2 regions of the Delftia sp. CH05 genome follow, and region 2 is predicted to be linked to the other one. Evidence: riboswitches for the same ligand, from Rfam matches in the RefSeq annotation. Region 2 holds a riboswitch; the other holds the start of a gene.

Region 1 (3,362 bases), on a different contig from region 2:
TCGCGGAATTGATCGTGCTATTGGTAAAGAATACGTTTTGTGCGCCTTGATGAATCTCCGCGTACAGCTCGCAGTTGAACGGCGTCCCCTCTCCCGCAGGGGTTGGCGCCACATTCACCAAGCCGACGCGGTCAATGGTGACATTGTTCGCCGGGGAGCCAACGACGAATACCGCTTCGCCACAGGTCATATTGGGCGAATTGGTGAGCGTGATGTTCTTCCCACCAAGATAAAAAGTTTCCCAGGGGGAGTCCGCCCAGTTCTGGACTTGTATGACTCCCCCGAAATCGATGGTCAACGAGCCCGTGCCGGCTGGCACGGTGCCTTTGAGCCAGTACCAGGCACCACCGGCACCAGTGGTGGTGCCCGTATCGCCGCCGCTGATCATCTGGGTTTGACCACAGGCATTGGTGGCTCCCGTCACGGCGCCGGACTGGGCTCCGCTGATGAATGTATTGGCACAGCGCACGTAAACCGTCTGATTGTCGACATACGGATGGAGGTTTCCCGCCGCATCCTTGGATGTCCCGCTCTGTATGGTCCGTACCGACGTGGTCAGTGTCGGCGCAAAGACGATGGAAACATCGGCACTCGGATCCAGCGTTTGCAGCGTGTAGTTGGCTGCCTGAATGGCCGCTCGCAGCGTACATGCGCCAGCAAAGGTGCCCCCCAGCGTGCTGACACAGGTGGTTGGTGTCGTTGCATTGGCATTGGGAGCATCGCTGTTGTCGGTGACCGTGAAGACGATGGTCGCTGCCAGTGCCGTGGATGAGATACCCGCGCATGAAAGCAGCAGCAAAGAGAAAAGGCACTTCGCTGCACGCCACTTGCGAAAAAATGCCGAACCAGGCAGGCGATTGAGAGCATGCATGATATTCCCCGTTTTCTCAAGGAGATATGACAGGAAAATGATTTTCCCAATGGCAATGGCCATCAGTTGTACCCAGCGCATTTGCATCGCCGTACCTCGAATAGTTCTATTTGAATCACGAGCTCACAACTCACCTTGCAGCCGATGAGGTTGGAAGCAAAATGTTTCGCGCAGATCCTGCGCGTCAATCAAAAAAAGGCGGATTTCCATCAACGCTTGCGCGCTGCTCCACTGCCCGTTGAGCGGACACACCTTCAGTCGGGTTTGCGACGCAAAACATTCCTCCCTCGACAAACCATATTCACCGTGCTTGTATTTTTTCAGTGACGGACCAGTTTCCATGGACCCGCACCTGTGCAACGGTAAGTCGCCTATCAGACATATATACAACCCATGGTTAACCCATGCAGGTCCAATCGACCAGAACATGCACTGACAAACCACTGCACATATCGATAGACTAAATCATGTTTTTTTCTATTTCAATAGTTTTTTTTACATGAAACCAGAGACTCGTACCAGCGCTACGAGGGAGGCACTTGAGCGATCTAGGGAATACCCTGAATCAGCCACACCACATACAGGTAACTGGTGGTATCCCCAATACGACTGGAGCTGGCTGCGCAAGCCACATAGAATCGCCCCTGCAGGAGAGCAGGCGGGCGCCACGGTGCCGAGCCTCACCGAAGGCGCAAACTCCCATACACGCTCAGGTTCCGTACTGCAAACACAACATGCCGTCTGGAGAGCCGCCGCACGCAATGTGCGGCGCACCGAAGGAGCAAGCCCCGTTCCCATGGACGGCGGTGAATCTCTCAGGTACCAAGGACAGGGGGAGCGGCAGCTGCGTCACGACGGACGCCGGCTGCCTGCTATCCAGACCATAGCGGCCAGCTTTCGCGTGACCCGGCACATGCCTTTGAAAGGGCATCGTCATGCGCGTCATCGTTCTCGGAGCCGGCCTGATCGGCACCACGTCGGCCTACTATCTGCAATCCCTCGGTCATGAAGTGACCGTCATCGACCGCCAGGCAGCGCCCGGCGCCGAAACCAGTTTCGCCAACGGCGGGCAGATCTCGGTCAGCCATGCCGAGCCCTGGGCCAACCCCGGCGCACCGCTGAAGCTGCTGGGCTGGCTGGGCCGGCAGGACGCCCCCCTGCTCTTCCGCCTGCGCGCCGACATGCGCCAGTGGCTCTGGGGCCTGTCCTTCCTGCGCAACTGCACGCCCGCGCGCACGCGCCACAACATCCGGCAGATCGTTCGCCTGGGCACCTACAGCCGCGAGGCCCTGCAGCAGCTGCGGTCGGACACCGGCATCCAGTACGAGCAGCGCACGCAGGGCATCCTGCACTTCTACACGAACGCCCGCGAGTTCGAGGGCGCGCTCAAGCCCACCGAGCAGATGCAGGCCCTGGGCTGCGACCGCCGCCTGATCGATGCCGACGAAGCCGTGCGCCTGGAGCCGGCCCTGGCCCATGTGCGCGGGCAGATAGCGGGCGCCACCTATACGGTCGAGGATGAATCAGGCGACGCCAACCTCTTCACACGCGAGCTGGCGCGCATCGCCGCCGCCACGGGCGTGCAGTTCCGCCAGAGCCACCACGTGACGGCGCTGCGCACCACGGGCGCGGGCGCCAGCCGCCATATCGACCATGTGGAGGTGACCAATGCCGATGGCCGCTACGAACGCATCCAGGGCGACGCCTATGTGCTGGCCATGGGCTCGTTCAGCCCGCTGCTGGCCCAGCCGCTGGGGTTGCGCCTGCCCATCTATCCGGCCAAGGGCTACTCCGTGACCCTGCCGGTGCTGGACCCCGCCAAGGCCTATCAGGTCAGCCTCACGGACGACGAGTTCAAGCTGGTGTTCTCGCGCTACACGGGCGCGCAAGGCGACCGCCTGCGCATTGCGGGCACGGCCGAGTTCAACGGCTACGACCGCAACCTGGACCCCGTGCGCTGCGAGGCCATCGTGCGGCGCGTGCAGCAGCTGTTCCCCGGCGCCGGCGATACCGGCCGCGCCCAGTTCTGGAGCGGCCTGCGCCCCGCCACGCCCAGCAATGTGCCGCTGATCGGACGCTCGCCCATCGCCAACCTGTTCCTGAACACCGGCCACGGCACGCTGGGCTGGACCCATGCCTGCGGCTCCGGCATGGCGCTGGCCGACCTGGTCAGCGGCAGGCAGCCAGCGGTGGATTTCGATTTTCTGGGAGCCGCAGCCATGGACCCGGATCGCAGCGCAGGCACGGTGCGCCCGCGCGCGGTCTGAGGTGCAGACGGTGTGTACCGTGTGTACGGCGTGTACGACGCCTAGGCAGTGAACACCGTCAACACCCCGGCGAAGCGGTGCAGGCGGGCGTCCATGATCTCGGCTTCGGCGACGAAGCCGATCAATGGCACATCGCCCAGTGCGTGGCGCAGGGTGCGCAGTTCGGCATCGGGGCCGCCGAACAGGCCGCCGCCGCGGCCCCGGCAACTGATGTAGATGGCGCC
Region 2 (3,362 bases):
CGACGAACACCACGTCGCCCAGCGCGTCCTGCGCGTGGAGGGTGATGCCGACGATGGCCGCGTCAGGGTTGGCGGCGTTGATCCACTCGTGGTCCTTGGAATACTGGATGCTCATGGCTTGCTCCGATAGAAACTGAAAAAACCTGTGAAAGGCGGTTTGAGAAAGGTCAGTGCGCACTGTAGCGGCATGCGATGGCAGGAAAAACGAATCCGCCGAACTCGATCCACGGCAAGCGCGCAGGCTGTCCTCAACCGCGGTGATAGCGGGGCGCCACGAAGGGCGTGGCCTGCACCTGCATGGGCACGGCCTTGCCGCGCACCATGGCCTGCAGCGTGGTGCCGACGGCGGCGCTGCCCGGCTCCACGTACGCCAGGGCCACGGGCTGGTTCAGCGTGGGCGACAGCAGGCCGCTGGTGACCTGGCCGACCTTGCGGCCGCCGGCATCCAGCAGCTCCGTGCCTTCGCGCACGGGCACGCGCTCCAGGGCCACCAGGCCCACGCGCTTGCGCGTGAGCAGCTCGGGCGACTGCAGCTGGGCCAGCACGGTGGCCGCGCCGGGAAAGCCGCCTTCGCGCTCGCCACCTGCGCGGCGGACCTTCTGCACGGCCCAGTTCAGGGCGGCCTCGGCCGGGGTGGTGGTCGTGTCCAGATCGTTGCCGTACAGGCACAGGCCGGCTTCCAGGCGCAGCGAATTGCGCGCGCCCAGGCCCACGGGCCTGACTTCGGGCTGGGCCAGCAGGGCACGGGCAAAGGCCTCGGCGTGGCTGGCGGGCAAGGAGATCTCGAAGCCGTCCTCGCCGGTATAGCCGCTGCGCGTGATGTACAGCTCGGCCCCCTCCCAGTCGAAGTGGCCGCCTGTCATGAACACCAGGCCGGCCGTGTCGGGCAGCAGGCGCTCCATGGCGGCTGCGGCCTGCGGGCCCTGCAGCGCCAGCAGGCCCCGGTCGAACTGGGGCTCGATTTCACAGCGCTGGCCGATGCGGGCCTGGATGTGCGCCAGGTCTTCGTGCTTGCAGGCGCCGTTGACGATCAGGAACAGGTCGTCCTCGCGGCGCACGAACATCAGGTCGTCCAGAATGCCGCCCGCCTCATTGAGCAGCAGGCCGTAACGCTGGCGGTGTTCGCCCAGGCCCAGCACGTCCATGGGCAGCAGCGATTCCAGCGCCGCGCCGGCATCCGGGCCGCGCAGGCTGATCTGGCCCATGTGCGAGACATCGAACAGGCCTGCCGCCTCGCGCGTGTGCAGATGCTCGGCCATCAGCCCCTGCGGGTATTGCACGGGCATGGAGTAGCCGGCAAACGGCACCATGCGCGCGCCCAGTTCCTGGTGCAGGTCGAACAGCGGGGTCCTGAGCAGATCGGTGGTGGAGGCAGCGGACAAGGAGGGCTCTCTTTCAGGCAAGGAACAAGGCATAACGCCATCCCGGTCCTCCGGGATGTGCTGCCCTGCTGTCCGCTTTACCTGAGAGATTCACCCGCACCTTCCATGCGTGGGGCTTGCTCCTTCGGTGGATGGGGCACACCGCCGTGCCCTGCATCTCTCTCCAGCTAGGAACGCCTGCGGCCGTGGCGGCAGGCGGTGCCAGTCCTTTTGCCTGAGCGTTCGGGAAACCCTGCGCCTTCGGCGGTGCCGCTGCCTGCGACCGTTGCGGCCGGGCGGGCACTCTCTCCTGACCGGCGCATTCTAGCTGCGGCCAGCGTCCGCGCGGCTTCGGGATTTCCGCGGGCCGACTGCAACTCCATGCGCTTGCCTGCATGGATGCATTTGCAAATTGCATAACTGTCTAAAAAATCTCCTACATTGAGGTGCATCGATATATGAAATCTCGTGAGCGAGAAGGAAAAAGCGCACATGCAGCAGACGCTGGGAGACACATTGGCCTGGCCGGCACGTTACCTGCCGAACAAGGAAGCCCTGGTCGCATGGGAGGGCGGCGAGCGCCGCGCCTGGACCTACGCCCAGCTCGATGCCGAAGTCAACCGCCACGCCCACGGCCTGGCCGAGCTGGGCATAGGCCATGGCGACGTGGTCGCGGCCTTTCTCTACAACACGCCGGCCTTTGTCTTCACCATGCTGGCGGCCGCGCGCCTGGGCGCCATCTTCAACCCCATCAACTACCGCCTGGCGGCGCAGGAGCTGGCCTTCATCCTCAAGGACGGCGCAGCGCGTGCCCTGGTCTTCGAGCACGAGGGCGGCGAGGTGGCCGCACGCGCCCAGGCCCTGCTCAAGGCCGAAGGCGGCGGCACTGGCACGGGCATCGAGCACTGGATCTTTGCCGACGATGCCCCGGCCGACCCGCTGCCGGTCTGGGCCACGCAGCGCCTGTCCGCCCTGGCCAGGGGCCGCAGCAGCGCGCCGCCCCAGGCCCATGTGCGCGAGAGCGACCCCTGCATCCTCATGTACACCAGCGGCACCACGGGCCGGCCCAAGGGCGTGCTGCATACGCACCGCAGCAAGCTGGCGCACAACGCCCTCATGCACCAGACCATGCAGTTCACGCGCGACGACGTGGGCCTGGCCATGGCGCCGCTCAACCACACGGCCGAGCTGCACACCAGCTTTCTGCCGCGCCTGCAGGCCGGCGCCACCCAGGTGCTGCTGCGCCGCTTCGACGTGGCCGAGGCCTGGCGCCTGATCCGCGAAGAGCGCGTGAGCTTCTTCTTCGCGGCGCCCACCATGATCACCATGCTGCTGGCCGAACCCATCGCCTCGCCTGAGCAGGCGCCCGCGCTGAGGCTGGTGGAGTACGGCGGCGCCTCCATGGCGCCGCACCTGATCCGCGAATGGACGCGCAAGGTCGGCAGCGACCTGGTCCAGGTCTACGGCACCACCGAGATGGGCCCCTGCATGTCCGTCCTGCTGCCGCGCGAGCAACTCTCGCACGCGGGCTCGGCCGGGCTGCCCTCCATGGGCCATGACCTCATCGTGGCCCGCTTGCGCGAAGACAACGCCCCCACCGACCCGGCCGAGGCCTGCCTGCCCGGCGAGGTGGGCGAAATCCTCGTGCGCGGCCCCTGCATGATGGCCGGCTACCTCAACCGCCCCGACGCCAACACCCGCGCCCTGGCGCACGGCTGGTACCACACGGGCGACCTGGGCCACATCGACGACGACGGCTATCTCTGGATCCGCGACCGCATCGACTACATGATCAATTCGGGTGCCGAGAACGTCTATCCCCGCGAAGTGGAAGACGCCCTGGTCGAGCATGCCGATGTGCTCGAGGTCGCCGTCATCGGCGAGGCCGACGAGCGCTGGGGCCAGATCGTCGCCGCCCACGTGGTCGCCAAGCCTGGCGCCACGCCCACGGCCGAGGCGCTGGACGCCTTCCTGGTCCACGGCGACCGCCTGGCTGCCTAC

Evidence for each region. Region 2 has a riboswitch for glycine ahead of gcvT (glycine cleavage system aminomethyltransferase GcvT). Riboswitches for the same ligand answer to the same signal wherever they lie in the genome.
Region 1: it holds a riboswitch for glycine, as region 2 does, so the genes downstream of both, GRX31_RS25995 (D-amino acid dehydrogenase) here and gcvT (glycine cleavage system aminomethyltransferase GcvT) in region 2, are expected to answer to the same signal.

Annotation. Positions count from the first base shown of each region.
Region 1 covers NZ_WUMG01000051.1:4,943-8,304, forward strand. The annotation lists partial or broken gene GRX31_RS25985 (beta strand repeat-containing protein) at 1-952, opposite strand, end outside; gene GRX31_RS25990 (hypothetical protein) at 995-1,213, opposite strand; glycine riboswitch at 1,603-1,713, shown strand; gene GRX31_RS25995 (D-amino acid dehydrogenase) at 1,807-3,138, shown strand; gene GRX31_RS26000 (FIST signal transduction protein) at 3,180-3,362, opposite strand, start outside.
Region 2 covers NZ_WUMG01000008.1:151,077-154,438, reverse strand. The annotation lists gene gcvH (glycine cleavage system protein GcvH) at 1-115, opposite strand, end outside; gene gcvT (glycine cleavage system aminomethyltransferase GcvT) at 249-1,415, opposite strand; glycine riboswitch at 1,441-1,559, opposite strand; glycine riboswitch at 1,575-1,684, opposite strand; gene GRX31_RS09675 (fatty acid--CoA ligase) at 1,854-3,362, shown strand, end outside.